One region of the Collimonas rhizosphaerae genome, then DNA from elsewhere that is predicted to be linked to it. Evidence: predicted binding sites of a transcription regulator. Region 1 holds the regulator's gene; each other region holds the start of a gene.
The links. The regulator HrcA, encoded in region 1, represses chaperone genes, less so after heat shock. The targets are predictions, from matches to a motif close to TTAGCACTCNNNNNNNNNGAGTGCTAA.
Positions count from the first base shown of each region.

Region 2: a site for HrcA is predicted at 1,612-1,638, ahead of rpoH (RNA polymerase sigma factor RpoH). Genes of this name have one in related genera too.
Region 3: a site for HrcA is predicted at 1,625-1,651, ahead of groES (co-chaperone GroES). Genes of this name have one in related genera too.

Region 1 is NZ_JBANDC010000009.1:96,905-100,159, forward strand. Features, by position in the region: gene V8G57_RS14430 (HAD family hydrolase) at 1-724, shown strand, start outside; gene hrcA (heat-inducible transcriptional repressor HrcA) at 791-1,813, shown strand; gene V8G57_RS14440 (TfoX/Sxy family protein) at 1,827-2,198, shown strand; gene fur (ferric iron uptake transcriptional regulator) at 2,208-2,633, opposite strand; gene V8G57_RS14450 (outer membrane protein assembly factor BamE) at 2,708-3,255, shown strand, end outside.
Region 2 is NZ_JBANDC010000004.1:133,119-136,373, reverse strand. Features, by position in the region: gene V8G57_RS06980 (SCO family protein) at 1-577, shown strand, start outside; gene rpoH (RNA polymerase sigma factor RpoH) at 642-1,541, opposite strand; gene V8G57_RS06970 (GTPase) at 1,791-2,183, opposite strand; gene V8G57_RS06965 (response regulator) at 2,180-2,902, opposite strand; gene V8G57_RS06960 (sensor histidine kinase) at 3,052-3,255, opposite strand, start outside.
Region 3 is NZ_JBANDC010000005.1:336,756-340,010, forward strand. Features, by position in the region: gene V8G57_RS09810 (efflux transporter outer membrane subunit) at 1-21, opposite strand, end outside; gene V8G57_RS09815 (APH(3') family aminoglycoside O-phosphotransferase) at 493-1,269, opposite strand; gene groES (co-chaperone GroES) at 1,769-2,062, shown strand; gene groL (chaperonin GroEL) at 2,204-3,255, shown strand, end outside.

The sequences.
Region 1 (3,255 bases):
CTTCCCTGGTTTCCGGCCTGGCAAATCGCCCGCCGTCAAAGCGGTGCTGTTCGACCTCGACGATACGCTGTGGCCGATCGTGCCGGTGATCGCGCGCGCCGAACAGCTGCTGTTCGACTGGCTGCGCCAGAATGCTCCCGCGGTCGCCCGCGAGTTCACCATCGAGAGCCTGCGCCAGCAGCGCATGGAACTGGTGGCGAGCAACCCGGTGTTCAAGTTCGACCTGTGGCGGCTGCGCCATGCGGCGCTGACGATTGCTTTCAACGGCGTCGGCGAAGACGCCGGCAAAGTGGATGCGGCGATGGCGGTATTTTCCGAAGCACGCCACGCGGTGACGCCGTTCGCCGACGTCCAGCCGGCCTTGGTGCGGCTCAGCCGGCGCCTGCCGCTGGGTACGGTCTCGAACGGTTTCGCCGATCTTGGCAAAATCGGCCTGGCCCAGCATTTCCAGGCATCGATTGCGGCCCACAGCTTCGGCTGCGCCAAACCCGATCCCAGCATTTTCCATGCGGCTTGCGCAGCGCTGAACGTGGCGCCGGAACAAGCGGTGTATGTCGGCGACGACCCCTTGCTGGACGTGGCCGGCGCCCAGCAAGCCGGTTTGCAGGCGGTCTGGATCAACCGTTTCGAGCGCGTGCTGCCGGCCGGCATCAGCGCCCAGGCCAGCTGCGCCAGCCTGCTTGAGCTGGAGGCGTGGCTGGAACAAACCGCGGTTAGCCGCTAAAACAGTGTATAAGTGCATGCATAAGCCGCTGGCACGCAAGCCCGGCGCTCGCTAAAATACAACCATATGCAACTAGATAATCGCGCTCAAACCCTGCTCAAAGCCCTGGTCGAACGGTATATCGCCGACGGCCAGCCGGTTGGCTCGCGTGCCTTGTCCAAGATCTCGGGCCTGGAACTGTCGCCGGCGACGATACGCAACATCATGGCGGACCTTGAGGAAATGGGCTTTGTCGCCAGTCCCCACACCTCAGCCGGCCGGGTGCCTACCCCGCGCGGCTACCGCATGTTTGTCGACACCCTGCTGACGGTCGAGCCGATTGACGAAACCGCGCTGGAATCGAAGATGCAGGCGCGGCTGCAGCCAAATTCGCAACAAAAGATCATTGCCAATGCGGCACAAGTGTTGTCATCTCTATCGCATTTTGCGGGGGTGGTGCTGTCGCCGCGGCGCGAATCGATTTTCCAGCAGATCGAATTCCTGCGGCTGTCGGAAAAACGCATCCTGCTGGTGATCGTCAGCCCCAACGGCGACGTCCAGAACCGGCTGCTGCTGACCGATGTCGACTACAGCCCGGCCAAGCTGGTGCAGGCCGCCAATTACATCAACCAGCATTACGGCGGGCTCAGCCTGGACGATGTCCGCCTGCGCCTGCAAGGCGAACTGCGCAAGCTGCGCGACGACATGACCTGGCTGATGCAGGCCGCGGTCGAAGCCGGCAGCGACGCCATGACCGACAACAGCGACGAAGTGGTGATTTCGGGCGAACGCAACCTGCTCAGCGTCACCGACTTGTCCTCGAACATGGATTCCTTGCGCAAGCTGTTCGACATGTTCGAGCAAAAGACCAGCCTGATGCAGCTGCTCGACATCTCGGGCAAGGCCACCGGCGTCCAGATTTTCATCGGCGGCGAATCGCAGCTGGTGCCGATGGACGAAATGAGCGTGGTGACCGCGCCCTACGAGGTCAACGGCAAGATTGTCGGCACGCTGGGCGTGATCGGCCCTACCCGGATGGCGTATGAACGCGTGATCCCGATCGTCAATATCACCGCCAAGCTGCTGTCGAACGCCTTGAGCCATAGCTGAACCCGCCTGGAACATGTCCCGCAACGACGCCGTCATCGACTATATCCGCGAGCTGCTGGCGCCGCTGGGCGCCATCAGCGCGCGCAGGATGTTCGGCGGCTACGGCGTCTACCACGATAGCGTGATGATCGCCCTGGTTGCCGATGGCGTCCTGTATCTCAAGACCGACGACCAAACCCGGCCGCAGTTCGCCGCCGCCGGATGCACGCCCTGCGTCTTCGAAAGCAAAGGAAAAACCATTGAGATGAGCTACTGGTCGGCGCCTGAAGACGCGATGGATTCAGCTGCGGCGATGACGCCCTGGGCGCGCCTGGCCTATGCGGCAGCGGTGCGCAAGGCTAACGCCAAGCCGGCGCCGAAGGCGCGCAAGCGCAAGGCAGCGTAAGAACTGGCATCAGCCTTTTTTCTTGCGGCAATCGCGGCAATGGCCGTACAGCGCCAGCGCATGGTCGGCGATTTCGAAACCGTGTTCCTTGGCGACGATTTTCTGGCGCTTTTCAATTTCTTCGTCGTAAAACTCTTCCACCAGGCCGCAATCCAGGCAAACCAGATGGTCGTGGTGCGAGCCTTCATTGAGTTCAAACACGGCCTTGCCGGTTTCAAAATGATTGCGCTGCAACAGCCCGGCCTGCTCGAATTGGGTCAGTACGCGGTACACGGTCGCCAAGCCGACATCGAGGTTGTCGCTCAGCAGGATTTTATAAACGTCCTCGGCGCTCAGGTGGCGTACTTCGCTATTCTGGAATATTTCCAGGATTTTGAGGCGTGGCAACGTGGCTTTGAGGCCGCTGGCTTTCAGTTCGGATGGATTGTTCGGCATGTTTTGGTCACAAATGGATGATCTGCTTTATCATATAGCGTTTTAGCACAGTTGCTCAATCAATTGAGATCCTTATGCGAATGTTGCTCTCCCCTGTCCGTACCTCCGCCCGCATCGTCCCTTTAGCCGCTGCAGTTGTCTTGATGGCTGCCCTGGCCGGCTGCGCTTCAAAAAAACCCCTGCTCGATCAGTCCGCTGCCAGCGCAGATCCGGCGGCGGCCCCTGTAGTCACCGATACCAGCGGAGTGCAAACCGTCAAGCATCGCCGCTTCCTGGGCATCTTCTCCCCTTACCGGATCGATATCCAGCAGGGAAATTTTGTCTCGAAAGAAATGTTGGCACAAGTTAAAGAAGGCATGACGCGGGAACAAGTGCGTTTCGCGCTCGGCACGCCACTGCTGACCGATCTGTTCCATGAAGATCGCTGGGACTACGTGTTCCGCCTGCAAAAAGGCAATGGCGAAATCACCACCAGCCGGGTCAGCGTTTTCTTCAACGGCAACCTGCTGGCGCGCGTCGACGGCGGCAACCTGCCTACCGAGAACGACTACCTGGACCGGCTTTCAGGCGGCGCGGCAGAAGCCAGGAAGAGCGTCAAGAATGTGGAAATCGCCCCAACCGT
Region 2 (3,255 bases), on a different contig from region 1:
TTTAACCGCCTGCGGCGACAAATCTGCCGGCGGCGGCCAGGAAATGACACTGTCGCCTGCCAACAGCGCTTTCATCAACACCGACGTCACCGGCCTCGGCTACGCCCGCGATTTCGCGCTGACCGACCACACCGGCAAGCCGCGCACGCTGGCTGATTTCAAGGGCAAGGCGGTAGTCGTGTTTTTCGGCTACACCCAATGCCCGGACGTCTGCCCGACCACCATGGTGGAGATGGCCAATGTGATGAAGGAACTGGGGCCGTTGGCAGGCAAGGTGCAGGTCCTGTTCGTCACCGTGGATCCGGAGCGTGATACGCAGGAGCTGCTGTCCAAGTATGTGCCGGCGTTCGACCCGAGTTTTGTCGGCCTGTACGGCGACCAGGCGGCGACCGACAAGGTAGCCAAGGAATTCCGCGTGTTCTACCAGAAAGTACCCGGCAAGACCCCAGGCAGCTACACCATGGACCATACCGCCGGCAGCTACGTGTTCGATCCGGAAGGCCATATCCGCCTGTTCGTGCGCCACGGCCAGGGGCCGGATCCGATTGCCCATGATTTGAAACTGCTGTTGAAATAATCGATGTAGGCAGGCAATAAAAAAGGCAGCCACTGGCTGCCTTTTTCTATTTGCAATCGGTTCCTCAGGCAAACGCCGCCAGCGAACCCTTCATCTTCTTCAGCGCAACCGCCTCGATCTGCCGTATCCGTTCTGCCGATACGCCAAACTCGTCCGCCAGTTCATGCAAGGTGGCGCCGGAGCCGTCGTCGTTGGCCAGCCAGCGGGCTTCGACGATACGGCGCGAGCGGTCGTCCAGCTTGCTCAGTGCCGATTCCAGTCCTTCCGACTGCATGCGGTCGTAGCGTTGCGCTTCCAGCACTTTGCTTGGCTCTTGCGCTTCGGTCGACAGGTAGGCGATCGGTGCAAACTTGTCATCGTCGTCATCGGTCGGCGCTTCCAGCGCGATGTCGCGGCCGGTCAGGCGCGTTTCCATCTCGATCACTTCTTCGCGCTTGACGTTGAGGGTCTTGGCCAGCGCATCGACCTGGGTCGGCGTCATGGCGTCCAGGCCTTCCTTATGGCTGCGCAGGTTGAAAAACAGCTTGCGCTGCGCCTTGGTGGTGGCAACTTTCACCAGGCGCCAGTTTTTCAGGATGTATTCATGCATTTCGGCCTTGATCCAGTGCATGGCGTACGACACCAGCCGTACCCCTTGGTCCGGATCGAAACGCTTGACGGCTTTCATCAGGCCGATATTGCCTTCCTGGATCAGGTCGGCATGCGGCAAGCCGTAGCCGAGATAACCGCGGGCGATGGAAACCACCAGGCGCAAATGCGACAGCACCAGCTTTTGGGCGGCGCCGAGGTCGTTCTTGTCGCGCAATTGTTGCGCTAAAGAAATTTCTTCATCATGTGTCAACATCGGCAGGCGATTCACCGCCGATATATACGCGTCAATATTTCCCAGCGTACCGGAAAAGCCGAGCGCCAGGGCACTGGTGTCGGTGGGCATTAAAGCAGTGTTGACTGATGGATTCTTCATTCTTTCTCCTTGCTGTCCGGCCAGCTTAAGCTGCCGGTAGATCAACGATCAGACGTTTGACTTGAATATATTAGCACTCTCTATAGTCGAGTGCTAATAGGATTTGTTAAAGAGTGTACATAGGCTGGTGCTATCGATATTTTTCTTTTGATTGTTCGAAGCAAATACTTAGAGACGGGAATCCAGCGAAAGTTGCGTCCATATTAAAGCAAATGCTGCATAGCCGCACGACGCCTCCGAAAACAGCCGTCAGAGGACCAGGTCCGGGGTCAGTTCGAGAAAATCGTCGTAGGGAGGATGGCACAGGAAATCGCGCAGCCGCGGCAGGTGCGTGCTGTCGGCGATGCCGATGTAGATGCGCGCCGGGGGTTTGCGCAGCAGGCGGTTGAGGGTGACGCGCAGGGTCAGGTTGCCGATGCAGCAAAAGCAGCCGGGTGCGATCCGTTTGATGTCGAGATCTTGCGCGAGCCCTGGCGGCAGCGCCGCTGTTTTGCCGTCAGGCAGGCCTTCCAGTATGAGCGCGGTGCTGAGGTGGACGCCGCTGCGTTCTGACGTCACCCCGAGTTCTTGCTCCAGGGCGGAATAGATGGCGGCTTCGCGCATGCCGGCCGAGCCGCCGCTGACCAGGGTGGTGAGGGTCATCCGCCTTTTTTCGACAACTTTCCGGGGTCAACCCCGAGCTGCTTCAGTTTGCGGTACAGGTGGGTGCGTTCCAGCCCGGTTTTTTCCGCTACCCGGGTCATGCTGCCGCTTTCGCGGATCAGGTGGTATTCAAAGTAAGCGCGCTCGAAAGCATCGCGCGCCTCGCGCAGCGGCAGGCCGAACGAGGATGAGAACAGGCTCTCGGACGAGGCCGCGACCGATGGCAGGGCCGCGATGTGCGTTGCTTCCGACGAAGCCGGATTGTTAAAGACGCCGGCAGTAACCACCGTGTCGTTCAATTCATTGGAGGAGGCTGCCGGCTGCGGATACAGGGTTGGCGCGCGGGCGGTCTTGGGACCTTGCGACAAACCTTGCTGGACTGCTTTCAGCAGCTTTTGCAGGGCAATAGGTTTTTCCAGGAAGTTCAGGGCGCCGATGCGGGTCGCTTCTACCGCGGTATCAATAGTGGCGTGGCCGGACATCATGATGACAGGCATGGTCAGCAAGCCGTCGCGCTGCCATTCCTTCAAGAGCGTGACGCCGTCGGTATCCGGCATCCAGATATCGAGCAGCACCAGATCGGGTACGCCGCCCTGACGAAATTCGCGAGCCTGTTGTGCATTTTCCGCGGCGGTTACTACATGCCCCTCGTCACCTAAAATTTCCGAGAGCAATTCCCGAATTCCCATTTCGTCGTCAACGACTAGGATGTTAGCCATGCGGTAGCCTTCCCATTTCCTGTTGCATCAAATCCCACTGTATGGACTGTTCGGACAGCCCAGTTAAGTTATCAATGTCTATTTGTTTTATTTCCGCGTCCGGATACATATGCTATATCAGCAATTCGCCAATTTGCAGCTGTTCTTGATCAAATTATGGCTGAATCATCACTCGTGGCTAACTTTAACAGCAAAATCAGGATTTTTGCGCCCTTTGTGTCGCTTCGGTTCTGCAGATCGATGCGGCCGCCGTGTTCGTCGATGATTTTTTTCACCATCGGCAAACCCAGGCCGGTGCCGCGCGGCTTCGACGTGACGTAGGGTTCGAATGCCCTGGCCAGTATCTTGGGCGA
Region 3 (3,255 bases), on a different contig from region 1:
GAGCATCTTGAATAAACGCATCCTTTTCCCTTACATGATTTTTTGAGGGGCTCCCAAATGCGGGATTTTTAATTGTTTTAGCTGCTTTACTGGGTATGGCGCTGTCTGTGATTATTTGCTGCAACTCTCCAATGTACAGTGTGTATCGACACTGTAAAGAGGAAAATTGCTGCCGGGTATGCGATTGCGACAAGCTGCAGAATCGAGGGAATCAATCGACTAAAACACGGGATGAAATGCAATCGGACCGAATCGCAAGAAATAACAGCAAAAAAATATCAATTTATCTACTACAGATACGTCGTCAAATTTCTGCGCAGCAATAATAACTTGCTTCCACCCTGTTTAGTAAGTGCCATACCACTTTCGCCGCGTGGAACCAGGCGCCGACGGCTGCCGGGAATTCGGTGGAAGGCAGATGCTTCGGGGCAGCGCCATGCATGATGCCCGATTTTTTTGCACGATCATTAACCGATCATGAAGACTGGGGAATTAGAACAGCTCGTCCAACTGCTCGAAATAACGGCGTTTGTCCGGCTGGTCTGGCTCGCCGAGCGCAGCCATGATCGTCTTCGCCTTGGCTTCAGCGACCTGGTCACGCAGTTCGCGGTGGACGAAGGCTATGTCCAGCCAGCGATCGGCAATGCCGCCGCGGCCAAGATCAATGAAGAACAGCCGTTCGCGCGCATCGACGAAAACGTTGTTGCCGCACAGGTCACCGTGCGAGAACACCCGATCCTGATGCGGTACGTGGGCATGCAGATGGGCGACCAGTTTGGCTGGCGTGTCCAGTCCCGGCCAGGCATCAAGGTCGTGGTCGGGATCGATCAGGTTCTTCGCTAACAAGATGTCCAGTTCTCGCAGACGCATTGCCACACTGGCATCGAATGGACAATTGGACACGGACACTTGCTGGAGATTGCGCAGCGCTTCGCCGAACAGCGCCGAAACAGGCAGCCCGGCAGCGATACAGGTAGCCAGTGGCCGCCCCGGTACTGCCCGCGTGATCATGAACGCCTCGCCGTCGCGCTCGGCAGTGGCAACCACCTCTGGAACGTGCAGGCGTCCAGACAGCCAATCAAGCACCTGTGCTTCGCGACGCACGCTGTAGGTGGTATTGGCATAGGCCGTCGGCGAAGACTTCAGGAAGAAGCGCTCGCCGCCGCGCCGGAACTCGTGCACCGCACAGGGAGACTCTCCGATCTTGTCGGTTATCAAGTCGGCATCGCCGATGAAGCGGCGAATGGTAGAAGGCAGGTCGAGGCTCATGCGCAGATCAAGAAATCTAGTCGATTTTGATCGCCGTCTCCCATTAAACATGAGCTCGAAATCACGATCGCAAAATTATTTTCAATGAACAGGAAAGAAATCCGTGGTGGCAATTAAACATCAATAATTATAAAAAAACAATATTGATCCAGGATTTGTCCGGTGCGGCTACTCAAATATTTTCCTGGATGTTTAGTGTTGCTAGCTGCCGCACCTAGATAGAAGGACGTTGTTCAAGGGCTAGCCATGTGGAAATTCAGGATCAGATGAACAATATCCAAACTTGAGTGAATTCCGACAGATTATCCGGCGAACCCGAATGCGGGCTTGAAAAATCGACAGAGCGTCCCTATACTTAGCACTCGTTAGGAGAGAGTGCTAACAATCTCCTCGACCTAGTCACTCGCATGCAATAACAAGGCAATGCAGAGCGGTCAGTTCACTTTGCTGCGATATTGCTGCAAATACAAATAACCTGTTGAATCTTAAGGAGTCACATATGAATCTTCGTCCTTTGCACGATCGCGTCATCGTCAAGCGTCTCGACCAAGAAACTAAAACCGCATCGGGTATCGTGCTGCCGGAAGCTGCTGCTGAAAAGCCGGATCAAGGTGAAGTTCTGGCCGTCGGCAACGGCAAGATTCTGGAAAACGGCAACGTCCGTGCGCTGGCAGTCAAGGTTGGCGATCGCGTTCTGTTCGGCAAATACTCCGGTCAAGCTGTCAAGATCGACGGCCAGGAACTGCTGGTTATGCGCGAAGAAGATCTGTTTGCCGTAGTCGAAGGCAAGTAATCCGACCGATTCGGATGGCTCTCAATAGACAGTCTCTGCAATTTCACGGTTTTATCTGATCAGTTGGGGACAGAGTAATTCGTCGCACGGCGGCGACTCTCAAACTCTGTCCCGCAATGAGTCTTAATAGGAGAATCAAACATGGCAGCAAAGCAAGTAGTTTTCGGCGATGAAGCACGCGCCAAGATCGTCAACGGCGTCAACATCCTGGCTAACGCCGTCAAGGTAACTCTGGGTCCTAAGGGCCGCAACGTCATCCTGGAACGCAGCTTCGGCGCGCCGACCGTGACCAAGGACGGTGTTTCGGTTGCGAAAGAAATCGAACTGAAAGACAAGCTGGAAAACATGGGCGCGCAGCTCGTGAAAGAAGTTGCTTCCAAGACTTCCGACAACGCCGGCGACGGTACCACTACCGCTACCGTGCTGGCACAAGCCATCGTGCGCGAAGGCTTCAAGTACGTTGCCGCCGGTTTCAACCCGACCGACCTGAAGCGCGGCATCGACAAGGCTGTTGTCGCTATCGTTGCTGAAATCAAGACCCTGTCGAAGCCAACCACCACCAGCAAGGAAATTGCTCAAGTTGGTTCGATCTCGGCTAACTCCGACACCGACATCGGCGACATCATCGCCAAGGCAATGGATAAAGTCGGCAAAGAAGGCGTGATCACCGTCGAAGACGGCAAATCGCTGGAAAACGAACTGGACATCGTCGAAGGCATGCAATTCGACCGCGGCTACCTGTCGCCATACTTCATCAACAACCAGGAAAAACAGGTTGTTGCCCTGGAAAACCCGTTCGTCCTGCTGTTCGACAAAAAAGTGTCGAACATCCGTGACCTGCTGCCGATCCTGGAACAAGTCGCCAAGTCTGGCCGTCCTCTGCTGATCATCGCGGAAGATGTCGAAGGCGAAGCGCTGGCTACCCTGGTTGTGAACAACATCCGCGGCATCCTGAAGACCGCGGCCGTCAAGGCTCCAGGCTTCGGCGACCGTCGTAAAGCCATGCTGGAAGACATCGCCATCCTGACCGGCGGCCAAGTGATCGCTGAAGAAGTCGGCCTGACACTGGAAAAAGCTACCCTGGCAGAACTGGGCCAAGCCAAGCGTATCGAAATCAGCAAGGAAAACACCACCATCATCGACGGCGCCGGCGAAGCCATCACCATCGAAGCGCGCGTCAAGCAAATCCGTGC